DNA from 2 places in the Vibrio aestuarianus genome. Region 1 is predicted to be linked to the other one. Evidence: riboswitches for the same ligand, from Rfam matches in the RefSeq annotation. Region 1 holds a riboswitch; the other holds the start of a gene.

Region 1 (8,296 bases):
ATGATGTAACGAGTAAGCTCACTGCCAGAAGGCGTGCTATCAATACCTTTGACTAAGCACTCAAGGCCAACCTTAAGGTTAGCCTCAGAGCCAAAAACATCGAGAGTATTACTTGGGTTAGTGCTTAAAATAGCCGTTAGAGAAGTTTCAAACGCGTCTGAATCACAGTGACCATTTTTCGCGACTTGTTGCACTAAGGCAACCGCTTGGCAGATACCGGCAAATGCGATGGTACGGTCATAAATGGTGTTAGCCACGTAATTACTCCTAAATCAATTAAATGCGCTGTTCAATAATTCCGCCACCAAGACAAACATCGTCTTTATAGAAAACGGCAGATTGACCCGGGGTGACGGCGACTTGAGGCTCGTCAAAAATAACTTTTATATTGTCATCATCAATAGGGATGATAGTACATGCAATATCCGTTTGACGATAACGTGTTTTCACTGTGCAGCTCAATGGTTCCGTAATTGGCGTACGATCAACCCAGTGTAATTGTGATGCGATCAAACCTTGAGACTTAAGCAATGGGTGATCAGCACCTTGCACCGCGATAAGAACATTACGTTGCAGATCTTTCTCTGCGACATACCATGGGTCTTCATTACCACCGCCGCCTTTTTGGCCACCGATGTGCAACCCTTTACGCTGACCTAAAGTGTGATACATCAAACCTTGGTGCTCACCAATCACTTTACCTTCTGACGTTTCAATTTTACCCGGCTGGGCAGGTAAATAGCGAGATAAGAAATCAGTAAATTTGCGTTCGCCAATAAAACAAATGCCAGTTGAATCTTTTTTCTTCGCAGTAATTAGATCTTGTTCTTCAGCAATACGGCGAACTTCAGGTTTTTCTAAATCACCAACAGGGAATAGGCTGCGTGCAACTTGTTCGTGACTTAACGTATAAAGGAAATAGCTCTGGTCTTTATTGTTGTCCAACCCACGTAACATTTGTGGTTTTTCATTGCCTTCAGGGAAGGTGCGACGCACGTAGTGACCCATAGCAATGTAATCGGCATCAAGCACTTCGTCGGCAAATTCTAGGAAGGCTTTAAACTTGATTTCTTTGTTACAAAGAATGTCTGGGTTAGGCGTACGCCCAGCTTTGTATTCAGCGAGGAAATACTCAAATACGTTATCCCAGTATTCTGCGGCAAAGTTAATCGTGTGCAGGTGGATACCTAGTTTGTCACAAACTGCCTGTGCGTCAGCGAGATCTTCTGCTGCCGTACAATATTCCTCATTGTCGTCTTCTTCCCAGTTCTTCATGAACAGGCCTTCAACTTGGTAACCTTGCTCTTTAAGAAGATACGCGGAAACTGAGGAATCAACACCACCGGACATGCCGACAATGACTTTCTTTTGGCTGTTTGCGCAGCGGTTATCTGACATTACTAAATACCACTAAATTGACTTGGATGCAGATTCTATCAGAAAGATTTTAGTGGGGACAGATCCGAGACTGCAATCACACTTCTATTACGCTTAATTGCTGTAGTTTCCACCAGTATTAAAGATAAATTAATTTTAGAGTTCTCTAATTGCCTATGGCATAGTGCATGAAATTCTCGATATTCTCTTATAGGGTTGGGTTTTCTGTGATGACTTACATCACTTGAAATGGCACATATGGTTTGCCAATAATTTCAACCTATTAGTTAGATTTATATAAGGCAGCAACATGCAAGATGAAAACCAAATAATGGATGACGCGATTCTGATTGAAACGGTTGAAAATCAACTCGCAGAAGGAAATCCAATCAAAGTAAAAGAGACATTAATGCGTCTGATGATGACAGGGAGTAGCCGAGAAGATGCGGTGGCATCAATGGCGTGTGCGCTAGCGATTGAAGTTTTCGATGTGATGAAAAATGAAGGTGAATTCAATTTAAAACGTTATTCTGAGCATTTGGATATGCTACCAGATCTCAGCTTCATGGAAGGTGAATAAAAATAACCATCAGCAAACGTTTGCTATAACCGACTTAGTTGCCGCGCAATTGGGTGCGCGGTAGAATCGCGCATCCTTCACCCCTTTACTCAGACTTACGTTATGAAATTTCCTGGTCAACGCAAATCCAAGCATTACTTTCCTGTTCACGCTCGCGATCCTCTTGTCATTCAATCACAAGAAAATAAGAAGATGTCGCGTACACATATTATTGGTATTGACCAAACCTTGGTCGATATAGAAGCGAAAGTAACAACAGACCTAATTGATAAATATGGGCTTAGTAAAGGGCACTCATTAGTTATTGATGATCAAAAAGCCGAAGCGCTTTATGTCGAGCTAAAAGAAAATAACTTAATTACGAATGAGTATGCCGGTGGCACTATAGGTAATACATTACACAATTATTCGGTGTTGGCCGATGATCGATCTACCTTATTAGGGGTCATGAGCCAGGATATAAAAATAGGCAGTTATGGATACCGTTATCTATGTAATACATCAAGTCGTATGGATTTGAATTATTTACAAGGTGTGGATGGCGCTATTGGTCGTTGTTTTGCGCTAATTACTGAAGATGGAGAGCGTACTTTTGCCATTAGCGAAGGGCAGATGAATCAACTTACCCCGGATAATGTGCCTGAAAAAATATTTCGTAGTGCTTCGGCATTAGTTATCACGGCGTATCTTGTGCGTTGTAAAAAGGGCGATCCGATGCCTGATGCAACAATGAAGGCGATTGAGTACGCCAAAAAATACGATGTACCAGTGGTATTAACACTAGGGACAAAATTTGTTATTCAAGACGACCCTCAATATTGGCAAGAATTTTTGCGTGATAATGTCACTGTCGTTGCTATGAACGAAGATGAAGCAGAGGCTTTAACCGGTGAAAGTGATCCGCTTGCTGCATCGAATAAAGCGTTAGATTGGGTTGATTTAGTATTGTGTACCGCAGGTCCTGTTGGACTGTTTATGGCCGGTTATACCGAAGATTCAGCAAAACGAGAGACGTCATTGCCGCTATTGCCAGGTTCGATTCCTGAATTTAACCGTTACGAGTTTAGCCGCCCAGCATCAAAAATAAGCTGTGAAAACCCAATCCGTATTTATTCTCATATTGCACCTTATATGGGTGGACCTGAAAAAATTAAAAACACGAATGGTGCCGGTGATGCGGCTTTATCGGCCTTATTGCATGATATGGCCGCCAATAAATATCACAAAGAGAATGTACCTAATTCAAGTAAGCACCAGAACGACTTTTTAACCTATTCATCATTTTCTCAAGTCTGTAAATATTCTAATCGTGCGAGCTATGAAGTGTTAGTGCAACATTCTCCACGTTTATCTCGTGGTTTGCCTGAACGCGAAGACAGTTTAGAAGAAGCATATTGGGAACGCTAATGTTCTTACAGATAATAAAAAGGCTCCGATAGGGAGCCTTTTTATTTAATTGATAATTAAATCTCAAATTCTTCTAGAGACTTACCTGCATCAAGTTGCTCTTGAATTGCAGAAGGTGTACGGCCTTGACCAGTCCACGTTTTTTCATTGCCGTTATTATCGACATATTTATATTTTGCAGGGCGAGGTGCGCGTTTACCTTGAGCTTTTACTTTGCCTTTTGTTTCACCAGAAAGTGCTGAAATTAATGCGCTAACATCAATACCATCTTTTGCAATTTGTTCTGCAATAGCTGCAAGTTTGGCTTCTTGTTCAGCGCGAGCTGAACGTTCTTCCTCTTCTGATTCTCTACGCTCTTGTACAACAATCGTTAATTTATCTAGAGCTTCTTCAAGTTGCTCAAGAGTTAGTTCACGAGAGAAAGCGCGTAGGCTACGGATATTTAGTAGAGTTTTTGTTAATTCAGACATGACTATTCCTATAAGATTTAATTTAGTCGACAAGGTAATAATAAACTGAGGAAATTTTTCTTACAATATTAAGTTCAGAATATTAATAAAAAAACTTATTGGAAATTGTTTTTTACAAAAAATATGAAACTAGCCAATGATTCTTCAGTTTCATACTTAAGTAGCAGGTATTACAAGATTATCAATGTTATTTTCAGTCGCTGATAAATTTGTTTTCTTATTATATCTTCGTGATATACCTTGCATCGACTTATGAAAATAGTATCAACACTTGCTTATCAGTGTGATCTGAAATGATCCAATTTAAACTGGATCATCTGTTGCAATGAGTTTGTTGTTAAGTACAATGACAACCACCTAAAGCGAAGTAAGGAATGAATCGTTGTTAAAATGACTTAACAATGGTTTTTTGTACTTTCTTTGACGTAGAGGCGCGATAGGAATTAGTAACTTTTGCTGGGGTGATACCAATGAGCAGAAGTGAAAGGTTTTGTCGCCGAAGTGAGTGTGTATATTAAAACTACTCGCTGGGGTTGTATTCGAATAGGAACAACACTGCCATAGTCTATTATTTTGTTAAACTATGGAGCGCTACTGTAGGGTTGGGTGAAGTGTTCGCTTCCCTTTCGCTTAGTTCAACATTAATTGCGTTGAAATGATTTCTCGTAATTTGTCTGCAGTAGATCTCTGACCATTTACTTACTGGTTTTTGAAGATCATGAATTTAATCGATTTTGCATCATCTCCCTTATCGCTATTACCGCCATTAGTGGCGTTGAGTTTAGCCGTTATTACCCGCCGTGTTCTGGTGTCGCTTGGTGTCGGCATTTTGCTAGGCGCGTTACTACTCACCAATTACTCGGTAGTCGATGGTAGCAGCTACGTTGTAACTAAAGTAGCTAGTGTGTTTGTGGAAGATGGTGGTCTCAATACTTGGAATATGAGTATTGTCGGATTTTTACTCTTATTAGGCATGATGACAGCGTTGCTGACATTGTCTGGTGGTACCCGTGCTTTCGCTGAATGGGCGCAGGTACGAGTCAAAAGCAAACGCGGTTCAAAATTGCTTGCTGCATTTTTGGGTGTGTTTATTTTCGTTGACGACTATTTTAATAGCTTGGCAGTAGGCTCAATTTCTCGCCCTGTTACTGACCGTTTTTATGTTTCTCGTGCCAAGCTTGCCTATATTCTAGATTCAACTGCAGCACCGATGTGTGTTGTGATGCCAGCTTCGAGTTGGGGTGCTTATATCATGACTATCATTGGTGGCATTCTTGTTTCTCATGGTATCACTGAATATTCAGCGCTGGGTGCATACATCCGTCTAGTGCCAATGAATTTTTACGCTATTTTCGCTTTGCTGATGGTGTTTGCTGTGGTTTGGTTCCAGTTGGATGTTGGCCAAATGCGCAAACACGAAATGGAAGCTTCCCAAGGTCGTGGCTTTGATGATGACAATGATAGCCAGCAAGCTCATGATTTAAATGAAGAGCTAGACATCAAAGAAAGCGAACACGGCAAAGTTTCTGACCTTATTTTGCCAATTGTACTTCTTATTATTGCCACTATTTCAGCGATGTTATACACAGGTGGTCAATCATTGGCTGCCGATGGCAAAGCCTTTGACTTGTTTGGTGCATTTGAAAATACAGATGTAGGCACTTCGCTTATTTATGGCGGTTTAGTCGGCTTGGCAATGGCACTCTTTACTGTATTTAAGCAACAGTTACCAATGATTGATGTTGTGAAAACATTGTGGATTGGTGCTAAGTCTATGTTTGGTGCCATTCTAATTTTGGTTTTCGCTTGGACGATCGGTTCTGTAATTGGTGATATGAAGACTGGCGCTTACATGTCTTCACTTGTTCAAGGCAACATCAATCCTCACTGGTTGCCTGTTATTTTGTTTTTGCTTTCAGGTCTGATGGCATTCTCTACAGGTACCTCTTGGGGTACGTTTGGTATTATGTTACCGATAGCGGGTGACATGGCGGGAGCTACAGACATTGCGCTTATGCTACCTATGCTAAGTGCTGTACTTGCGGGTTCTGTGTTTGGTGACCACTGCTCACCGATTTCTGACACCACAATTTTGTCATCCACAGGTGCTCGTTGTAATCATATTGACCATGTATCCACACAGCTTCCTTACGCTTTAGCAACCGCCTTGGTTTCTTGTGTCGGTTTTGTCGTGTTAGGTATGACGGCGTCGGTACTGATCTCCTTTAGTGCCGCTTCGGTTGCCTTTGTGGTTGTATGTTTAGTGCTTGCATCTTTATCTCGTTCAAAAATTACGAATTATGAAAATGCATAGTTTTTAATATGAAAAATTAATAAAGGGGAAGGTAAAACTTCCCTTTTTTAATGTGTTAACTAGTATTTTTACGAAAGATGAAAAAAAACTAAATTTTTGGTTGAAAAAACAGACTGGCTTAGTTAGTGTGGATGCAAGACAGTAAGCCAATCAAGGGCTCATAAGTATGCGTAATTTTGTAATGAACATTCATCACCATCATCACCCTAAATAATCTTTCGGGGAGGTGTACGCATACCCGGGAGGCAGGAAACTCTCGGTGGTTAAGTCAAAGCATTTAGATTAAAACCCTCGGGAGACCACAAATCTCCCGAGGGTTTTTTCATTTTCGGCTTAATTAAAATTCAAATAAATTCAATAAATTGTACATAGGGAAATCGTCATGCAAACACAACGCTTAAGAATCGCAATCCAGAAAAAAGGTCGCTTGAGTAAAGAGTGCCAAGACTTACTGAAAAAATGTGGTGTGAAATTTAACATCATGGGTGAGCGTTTAGTGGTTCACTCAATGAATATGCCAATTGATTTGTTACTTGTACGTGATGACGATATTCCAGGATTGGTAATGGACGGTGTCGTTGATCTGGGTTTTATCGGTGAAAACGAATTAGAAGAGGTTCGTTTAGAGCGTCTATCACAAAACAAGCCAAGCGAATTTGTACCACTACGTCGCCTTGATTTTGGTGGTTGTCGTTTATCTATTGCGATTAACAAAGATGAGCAATATAACTGTCCTCAAGATTTAGCCGGCAAACGCATTGCCACGACTTACCCGCAGCTTCTGAAAGCCTATATGGACAAGCAGGGCATTGATTTCAGTACCTGTGTGCTAACAGGCTCAGTTGAAGTCGCTCCTCGTGCTGGCTTGGCTGACGCGATTGCAGACTTGGTTTCAACGGGTGCAACATTAGAAGCTAATGGTCTTAAAGAAGCCGAGGTAATTTTCCAATCCAAAGCGACACTTATTCAACGTCAAGGTGAATTCACGGAAGACAAACAAGCACTGATCGCACGTTTACTGACGCGTATGCAAGGCGTGATTCAAGCCAAAGAATCGAAATACATCATGCTACATGCTCCTGTTGATCAATTAGAAGCAATCAAAGATCTTCTTCCTGGCGCTGAGGACCCGACGGTTCTTCCTCTGTCTGCAGAGAAAAACCGCGTGGCAGTTCATGTCGTGAGCACTGAGAATTTATTTTGGGAAACGATGGAGCGTCTTAAAGCGCTAGGTGCAAGCTCCATTCTAGTGCTACCTATCGATAAGATGATGGAGTAACCACGATGAGAACAGTTGTTTGGCAATCATTGAGTGAAACTCAACAAGATTCGATTTTGGAGCGTCCAGCCATTGCCGAAGGTGTAAACATTACCGCTGCAGTGAATGAGGTGATCGCTAAAGTGAAAGCCGACGGTGATGCGGCATTATTGGAGCTAACAGAGAAGTTTGACCGTGTAAAACCGAGCTCAATTCGAGTGTCGAGCGAAGAGATAGACGCGGCTTCAGAGCGCTTGTCTGACAAAATGAAGCAAGCATTAGAGCAGGCTTATGCCAATATTGCTAAGTTTCACAAAGCGCAGCGCCCACAGCCCATCAAAGTCGAAACGCAACCCGGTGTTGTCTGCGAGCAAGTAACGCGTCCTATCAATACTGTCGGATTATACATTCCAGGTGGCAGCGCACCACTTCCTTCTACGGTTTTGATGCTGGGTGTTCCTGCTCAAATCGCAGGTTGTCGAAAAGTCGTGCTTTGTTCACCGCCACCGATTGCGGATGAGATCCTCTATGTTGCTAAGTTATGCAATATTGATGAAGTGTATAACGTTGGTGGCGGTCAAGCGATTGCAGCAATGGCCTATGGAACAGAGTCGGTCTCTAAAGTAGACAAAATATTCGGCCCCGGTAATGCCTACGTGACAGAAGCAAAGCGCCAAGTGAGTAATGATTTTCGTGGTGCAGCCATTGATATGCCAGCGGGTCCTTCAGAAGTGCTTGTGATTGCTGATGAAACGGCCGATGCCGATTTTATTGCCGCAGACTTACTTAGCCAAGCCGAGCATGGTCCCGACTCTCAAGTGGTACTGGTAACACCATCGCCAGTAATCGCAGACCAAGTCACCGATGCGGTACAAAAGCAGCTAAAAGAG
Region 2 (8,296 bases), 880 kb from region 1:
TTTGACCCGCAATTAAGATTAATAACGAAAGCATCATAGAACCTGCGGTGATAGCAATGGTGGTTTGCATCTTTCCTATCTTACTGTTTAAGAAAGCAATCATCATCGCGGCTGCCGATAGGAAGCACAAAGTATAGTAGACCGACATTTTTTTCTCAGTGTGTAACAAAATATGAACAAATTCTCCTTCTATGGTGAGCAAATAGCAAACACTTTTTCATTACATCAGAGTTAACAACAAGCAGCGATTAAAGTGCTGTTTAGACGTCTAGATTTCTAACGGTTATATGATAGGATGTGGAAATAAAGAAAAGGAATGAGGCTGTACTGTGGGAAGAAAAGTGAAGAGTCAAATTGAAGCTCAATTGCAACAAAGAATATTGTTGATCGATGGTGGTATGGGCACCATGATTCAGGGTTACAAGCTTGAAGAGCAAGATTATCGAGGAGAGCGTTTTGCTAATTGGCCAAGTGATCTAAAAGGCAATAACGATCTCCTAGTATTGACGCAGCCTCAATTGATAAAAGAGATCCATTGTGCTTATTTAGAGGCCGGTGCTGATATTCTTGAAACCAATACCTTTAATGCGACGACTATCGCAATGGCTGACTATGATATGCAAGCCATCAGTGATGAAATCAACTTTGCTGCTGCAAAATTAGCGCGTGAAGTCGCTGATGAATGGACCGCTAAAACACCGCATAAACCCCGTTACGTGGCCGGTGTACTCGGTCCAACTAACCGTACCTGTTCTATCTCTCCAGATGTGAATGATCCTGGCTTCCGCAATGTCAGTTTTGATCAACTTGTTGAAGCGTACTCAGAATCAACACGAGCTTTAATCAAAGGTGGCTGTGATTTAATTCTTATTGAAACCATTTTTGACACATTAAATGCCAAAGCGTGTGCTTTCGCCGTCGATACGGTTTTTGAAGAGCTCGGTTATAAGTTGCCTGTGATGATTTCAGGGACGATAACGGATGCCTCAGGTCGTACCCTTTCAGGGCAGACAACAGAAGCGTTCTACAATGCACTTCGCCACGTGGAGCCGATCTCTTTTGGTTTAAACTGCGCTCTAGGTCCCGATGAACTACGCCAATATGTTGAAGAGTTGTCACGTATTTCTGAATGCTACGTTTCAGCGCACCCTAATGCCGGTTTACCAAATGCATTTGGTGAGTATGATCTGGAAGCGAAAGAGATGGCAGAGCATATTGCTGAGTGGGCGCAAGCTGGGTTTCTAAATTTAGTTGGTGGCTGCTGTGGTACAACGCCAGAACATATTCGACAAATGGCACAAGCAGTTGAAGGAGTGAAGCCTCGCTCTTTGCCTGAATTGCCAAAGTCGTGTCGTTTGTCTGGTTTGGAGCCGTTAACCATCGCGAAAGATACATTATTTGTTAATGTTGGCGAGCGAACAAACGTTACGGGTTCCGCACGTTTCAAACGATTAATCAAAGAAGAGCTATATGATGAAGCGCTACACGTAGCGCGTGAGCAAGTCGAAAATGGTGCTCAAATCATCGATATCAACATGGATGAAGGGATGCTTGATGCTGAGGCGTGCATGGTGCGTTTCCTTAATCTATGTGCTTCTGAGCCTGAAATATCAAAAGTGCCTATCATGGTTGACTCTTCTAAGTGGGAAGTCATTGAGGCCGGTCTTAAATGTATCCAAGGTAAAGGCATCGTTAACTCGATCTCTTTGAAAGAAGGTAAAGAAAAATTCGTTGAACAAGCGAAGCTGATCCGTCGCTATGGTGCGGCGGTTATTGTGATGGCTTTCGATGAAGTGGGCCAAGCTGATACACGTCAACGGAAAATCGAAATTTGTACCAATGCTTATCGTATTTTAGTCGATGAGGTTGGTTTCCCCGCAGAAGATATCATCTTCGATCCAAATATTTTTGCTGTTGCTACGGGAATTGACGAGCATAACAACTACGCCGTTGACTTTATCGAAGCGGTTGCAGACATCAAACGCGATTTACCTTACGCCATGATCTCCGGTGGAGTCTCCAACGTTTCGTTTTCTTTCCGCGGTAACAACTATGTTCGTGAAGCAATTCACGCGGTATTCCTTTACCACTGTTTTAAAAATGGTATGGATATGGGGATCGTCAACGCTGGTCAATTGGAGATCTACGACAACGTTCCAGAAAAACTGCGGGATGCCGTAGAGGATGTAATTCTAAATCGCCGCGACGACAGTACCGAACGTTTATTAGATATTGCGGCTGAATATGCAGATAAAGGCGTAGGAAAAGAAGAAGATGCTAGTGCACTTGAGTGGAGAACATGGTCGGTTGAAAAGCGCTTAGAGCATGCGTTAGTTAAAGGCATTACAGAATTTATCGTTGAAGATACTGAAGAAGCCCGTCTTAATGCGAGCAAACCATTAGAGGTAATTGAAGGCCCATTAATGGATGGCATGAACGTAGTTGGTGACCTATTTGGTGAGGGTAAAATGTTCTTACCTCAAGTTGTTAAGTCAGCGCGAGTTATGAAGCAGGCGGTTGCCCACTTAGAGCCTTACATCAATGCATTGAAACAAGCAGGTTCAACCAACGGTAAAATTCTACTCGCAACCGTAAAAGGTGATGTGCATGACATCGGTAAGAATATTGTTGGTGTGGTATTGCAATGTAATAACTACGAAATTATTGACCTTGGGGTGATGGTGCCGTGCGAGAAAATACTCAAAGTAGCCAAAGAAGAGAACGTTGATATTATTGGTTTATCTGGCCTTATTACACCGTCATTGGATGAAATGGTCCATGTCGCGAAAGAAATGGAACGTCAGGGTTTTGATTTACCACTTTTGATTGGTGGTGCAACCACATCGAAAGCGCATACTGCCGTGAAGATAGAACAAAATTACCAACATCCGGTGGTATATGTAAACAATGCTTCACGTGCAGTTGGGGTCTGTTCGGCGCTACTGTCTGAGACACAAAAGCCAGCTTTTGTTGAAAAGCTTCAGGCTGATTATGACGTTGTGCGTGACCAACACGCTCGTAAGCGTCCGCGTACTAAACCTGTCACCTTAGAGATGGCTCGCGCTAACAAAGTCGCGATTAATTGGGATAGCTATACACCACCAGTGCCACTTAAACCTGGTGTACATGTGTTTAATGATTTTGATGTTTCGACGTTACGGCAGTATATCGATTGGACTCCGTTCTTTATGACATGGTCGTTGATGGGTAAGTACCCGGCAATTTTTGATCATGAAGAGGTGGGTGAAGAAGCTCTGCGTTTGTTTAAGGATGCCAACGAGTTACTTGATCGTGTCGAGCGAGAAGGTTTACTCGAAGCTCGTGGCATGTGCGCCTTATTTCCTGCGGCCAGTATTGGCGATGATATCGAAGTTTACAGTGATGAGTCCCGTACTGAGGTTGCTCATGTTTTGCATAATTTGCGTCAACAAACGGAGAAGCCGAAAGGATTTAACTACTGCCTATCTGATTACATAGCACCTAAAGAATCAGGCAAGAAAGATTGGATCGGTGCGTTTGCGGTTACTGGTGGTATCGGTGAGCGTGAGTTGGCCGATCAATACAAAGCAAATGGTGATGATTACAACGCGATTATGATCCAAGCCGTAGCGGATCGTTTAGCGGAAGCTTTTGCTGAGTATTTACACCTGCAAGTTCGTAAAGATATTTGGGGTTATGCCACAGATGAAAACTTATCGAATGACGAATTGATTCGTGAAAAGTATCAAGGTATTCGCCCAGCTCCGGGTTATCCAGCGTGTCCTGAACATACAGAGAAAGGAACTTTATGGGAAATGCTCAATGTTGAGCAAGCGATTGATATGTCGTTAACCACCAGTTATGCCATGTGGCCAGGGGCTTCGGTATCTGGTTGGTATTTCTCGCATCCTGATTCTCGTTATTTTGCCATCGCACAAATACAGCAAGATCAAATGCAAGATTATGCGCAGCGTAAAGGCTGGAGCGAGCAAGAAGCAGAAAAATGGTTAGGGCCTAATTTAGATTAAGGTAAAAAAGAAAGAGGTTGGAATATCCAACCTCTGTTTTTTTGTGGCACTCAAATTATTGAGCAAAGCACTTTAGGTTATTGCTCAAACAGCTCTTGGTGCAGTTTTTGAATAGCGGCTTTTGATACCGATTCATGCAGCAAGAAACATAAGTTATGCGGACTTGCACCGTAGCAAATCATACGCATGTTGAAGTCTTCTAACGTGCTAAATACCTGCTTGGCGTAACCTTTGGTATTACTCATGTTATTGCCTATCAGTGCGATTAAACTTAAGTTATGTTCAACATCGACAGTGCATAATTCTTCCAATTCTTGACGAACAGCTTGTGGTAATTCTGGTGAACCCCCGGAAGTATCGGTTTTGTCTAATGTTAAGGAGACGCTGATTTCAGAAGTGGTAATCAGATCCACTGAAATTTTGTGTTTGGCTAAAATCTCGAACACTTTCGACAAAAAGCCATAAGCATGGAACATGCTAGCGCTACGCAGTGTGACCATGGTTTGGTTGCCGCGTAAGGTCAAGGCTCTAAAAAGTGGCGAGCTTTCGACACGTTTGCGAATCCAAGTTCCACCTTTTTCTGGCTCTTTCGATGAACCTACAAATACAGGAATGTCATGTCGTAATGCCGGTAACAATGTTGAGGGGTGGAGAATTTTGGCACCGAAATTCGCCATTTCAGACGCTTCACTAAAACTGATTTCAGCAATCGGTGCAGCATTAGGCGCAATGCGAGGGTCGGTAGTATAAATGCCAGGTACATCGGTCCAAATTTCTAAACCTGACGCTTGGACTGCTTCTGCAATTAAAGCGGCTGAATAATCACTACCACCACGGCCAAGAGTGGTCGTGTTTCCTTGTTCATCAGAACCAATGAAGCCTTGCGTTACCACTACGTGCTGTTGACATAATGGCGTTAATTTTTGTTTAGCAAGTAATGCTATTTGCTCTAACTGAGGCTCAGCACGACCGTAATGATCATCGGTGCGCAAGATCTCGCGGATATCAAAACGCACCGCTTCCATACCTCGTTCACGCATCAATTGGGTAAGAATAAAGGTCGACATTAATTCGCCGCACGCAACGAGATGGTCAGTCAATTTTTTACTTGATTGAAAAGAGGCAGCTTCTGCAACGCTAGCAACCATATCTAAAATTGAATGTACTTCTTTTTCAACTTGAGCTGGTTGGGCTAGTTGATCGATGATGGCATGATGGATATCGGCTAACTGTTTGATGATCGCCAAACGTTGCTCTGCATCTTGAACCCCACAGGCTAACTCAACTAACAAATTAGTGACACCAGAGCATGCACTGCTAACCACTAATTTTGTATTTGGATTATTTTCGATAACAGCAGCACAACGGCTCATTGCTTCAAAGTTAGCTACACTTGTTCCGCCAAACTTGGCTACATTGAATGTGCTCACAGCATTTCTCCCACGACTTCCTAAAATAAAAATGTGTTGGTGTTCCAACGTCCAATGTTTGAAGAGAAATTTCTAGAGCATATAAAGAGGTGTTTTTGATTGGTTTACCTCAGAAGCTCTTCATCAGCGCGGCTAATGACAGTTGAAGGGATTCAGCCCATTCAACCGACAAACCAAATCCACAACCTTGGTTCATCTCGGCACTGCTCCCCATCAATGCTTTGTTTTGGAGTTGAGGCTCCACAAAACATCTGCCTGGGCAGTGCTCCTCTTCTGCTAGATAGCTCATTCATTGAACGTTTTTGAACTATTAATGTCAATTGCTAATTAAGTTCAAATGTAAAATAAAATTAACCAGATTGTGACACTGGTTTGACCTCTAGACTTCTGTCGAATTGTTGCTAGGTGATTTTTGCTTTACTCTGGTTTTCCACATTTGGCCGCAAGCAAGGAGCAATTATGTCCATTACCAGTTTCAACCCACCACAACGGATCTTGATGGGACCTGGTCCTTCAGATATTTACCCACAAGTATTGCAAGCACTAAGTCGTCCAACCGTTGGTCACTTAGACCCGTTATTTATTCAGATGATGGATGAGCTCAAACAGCTACTTAAATATGCATTTCAAACGCAAAATGAATTCACGATAGCAGTTTCTGCGCCAGGCAGTGCTGGTATGGAAGCGTGTTTCGTCAATTTAATAGAACCCGGTGATAAAGTCATTGTCTGCCGCAATGGTGTGTTTGGTGAGCGAATGCGAGAAAATGTCATTCGTTGCGGCGGGGAAGTCGTGTTGGTTGATGATGAATGGGGGATGCCAGTTTCGGTTGATAAAGTAGAACAAGCGATCAAGGTGAACCCCGATGCAAAAATATTGGCATTTGTGCATGCGGAGACATCAACCGGGGCATTGAGTGATGCACAAGCGTTAGGTCAGTTGGCTAAGCAAAATAACATGTTGAGTATTGTAGATGCGGTAACATCTCTAGGCGGTGTGCCACTTTATGTCGATAAATGGCAGTTAGATGCCGTTTATTCTGGTAGCCAGAAATGTCTATCTTGTCCCCCAGGCTTATCGCCGTTGACTTTTTCCGCTCAAGCGATTGAGAAAATTCAATCACGCACGACACCTGTACAAAGTTGGTTTTTAGACCAAAGCTTGGTGCTCGGCTATTGGAGTGGTGAAGGTAAACGCAGTTATCATCACACCGCACCAGTCAACAGCTTATATGCGCTACACGAAGCGCTGCTAATGCTAAAAAATGAAGGACTAGAGAAAGCTTGGTCTCGTCATCGTGATATGCATGAAAAGTTAAAGCAAGGCTTAGAGAAACTTGGCTTTAACTTTGTGGTGCCAGAGCAAAGTCGGTTGCCGCAACTTAATGCGGTATATATTCCTCAAGGTGTTGATGATGCGAAGGTTCGCTCCCACTTACTCAGTGAATATAATTTGGAAATTGGCGCTGGTTTAGGCGCTCTTGCGGGTAAAGCTTGGCGTATTGGCTTAATGGGCTATGGGGCTCGTAGAGAAAATATAGCCTTGTGTTTGCGGGCGTTAGAAGAGTCTTTAACTGAGTAGAATAAAACCAGTAGAGCAGCCTTAATGGTTACTCTACTGGTCATAGTTAGGCAATTATTCAGTAGCCGTTGCTTGCACACTACTTGAAGCAGCACTAGATGGTCGAATATATTGCACGGTACTAAAATCTATGTCGGGAAATAGAAATTGGGCCTCAGAGCGAATTTGCTCGGCACGACTATCATCGCCAATGCCTTGGTAAGCAATCACCAAATTACTGTAGAAGGTAGGCCGAGGTTGGTGCTTAATGATCTCTAATGACCAATCTATATAAGGCGTTATAAATTCGGGGTCTTGAGTGTATAAACCAATATTGAGATAGGTGCTATACACATCCCAATCAAAGCGATTTCTCCACACTACAGGATTGGTGACCTTCTGTAAGATATCAGGGTTTGGTGGTTGAGATTTTTCAAACTGAGTGAGTACATGGTTAGTGTGCAGTGCACTCACCATGTAAAAACCCGTCAGTACAGGAGCCACTAAACTTATGACCCTCAGTAATGACTTACTCACCGAGCTAAATGGTGCGTATTTATATTTGGCAACACGTTGATCAACCCAAAAAAGCAAGATAATAAAGGTTATCCAATGCACCGCCGAGTGATAAAACGGATATTCCAGTTGGCTGTGTAAGACGATAGGAATAAACAAGGCAAACATTGCGAGCCTTGTTCCTTTCTTGGCTGAATATATCCTCATCATTACGAAGGCAATCGCCAATAATATTCCGATAACGGGCAGTAACCCGCCTTCGACCCCCCACAACAATAATTCATTGTGTGGGTGATCCATGGAATGGAGCCCCGGATGATAACTCGAATTTAGCTGATGTTGTCTTGCGGTATAAAGCAAATACTCCGCTTCAAACTTGCCGTAGCCGTAACCTGTAAATGGCTTTTCAATGATCATGTCGAGCGTTTGAGGAAAGGTGTAACGGCGAGGGCTTTCTAGATCGGCTTTATTGCTAACAAACCCATCGCTTCCCTGAGTATACATTGCAGCAATACCGAGCAAGATACCGATTAATGTTGCAGCACTCCATCCCCAAAAGCGTTTTGGCGTCGAGAATCGAAATAGGTAAGGGAGAACGAACATAATCCCTAATATTGCACCAAGCCAGCCAGTACGAGAGGCTAGTACGACCAATAACGGTGCGGTTAAAAGCGGAGTGAAATATAAAAGGCTTACAGCGCTTAATTGTTGATTGTATTTTTTTGGTTGGCGAGCAAGCAGGTAACCGGAAATCACCAAGCCAGTAGCAAGGAAACTTGCCAT

The links. Region 1 has a riboswitch for lysine ahead of MCT08_RS09870 (Na+/H+ antiporter NhaC family protein). Riboswitches for the same ligand answer to the same signal wherever they lie in the genome.
Region 2: another riboswitch for lysine. It lies ahead of lysC (lysine-sensitive aspartokinase 3); the one in region 1 lies ahead of MCT08_RS09870 (Na+/H+ antiporter NhaC family protein).

What each region holds. Positions count from the first base shown of each region.
Region 1 covers NZ_JAKNYQ010000001.1:2,140,025-2,148,320, reverse strand. Annotated here, with positions in the region: gene hflD (high frequency lysogenization protein HflD) at 1-257, opposite strand, end outside; gene mnmA (tRNA 2-thiouridine(34) synthase MnmA) at 277-1,398, opposite strand; gene MCT08_RS09885 (hypothetical protein) at 1,688-1,957, shown strand; gene MCT08_RS09880 (inosine/guanosine kinase) at 2,060-3,364, shown strand; gene MCT08_RS09875 (H-NS histone family protein) at 3,421-3,834, opposite strand; lysine riboswitch at 4,253-4,436, shown strand; gene MCT08_RS09870 (Na+/H+ antiporter NhaC family protein) at 4,553-6,148, shown strand; His leader region at 6,338-6,474, shown strand; gene hisG (ATP phosphoribosyltransferase) at 6,531-7,427, shown strand; gene hisD (histidinol dehydrogenase) at 7,433-8,296, shown strand, end outside.
Region 2 covers NZ_JAKNYQ010000001.1:3,019,085-3,027,380, reverse strand. Annotated here, with positions in the region: gene MCT08_RS13770 (cation:proton antiporter) at 1-148, opposite strand, end outside; gene metH (methionine synthase) at 330-4,007, shown strand; gene lysC (lysine-sensitive aspartokinase 3) at 4,085-5,437, opposite strand; lysine riboswitch at 5,543-5,718, opposite strand; gene MCT08_RS13755 (pyridoxal-phosphate-dependent aminotransferase family protein) at 5,897-7,018, shown strand; gene MCT08_RS13750 (PglL family O-oligosaccharyltransferase) at 7,073-8,296, opposite strand, start outside.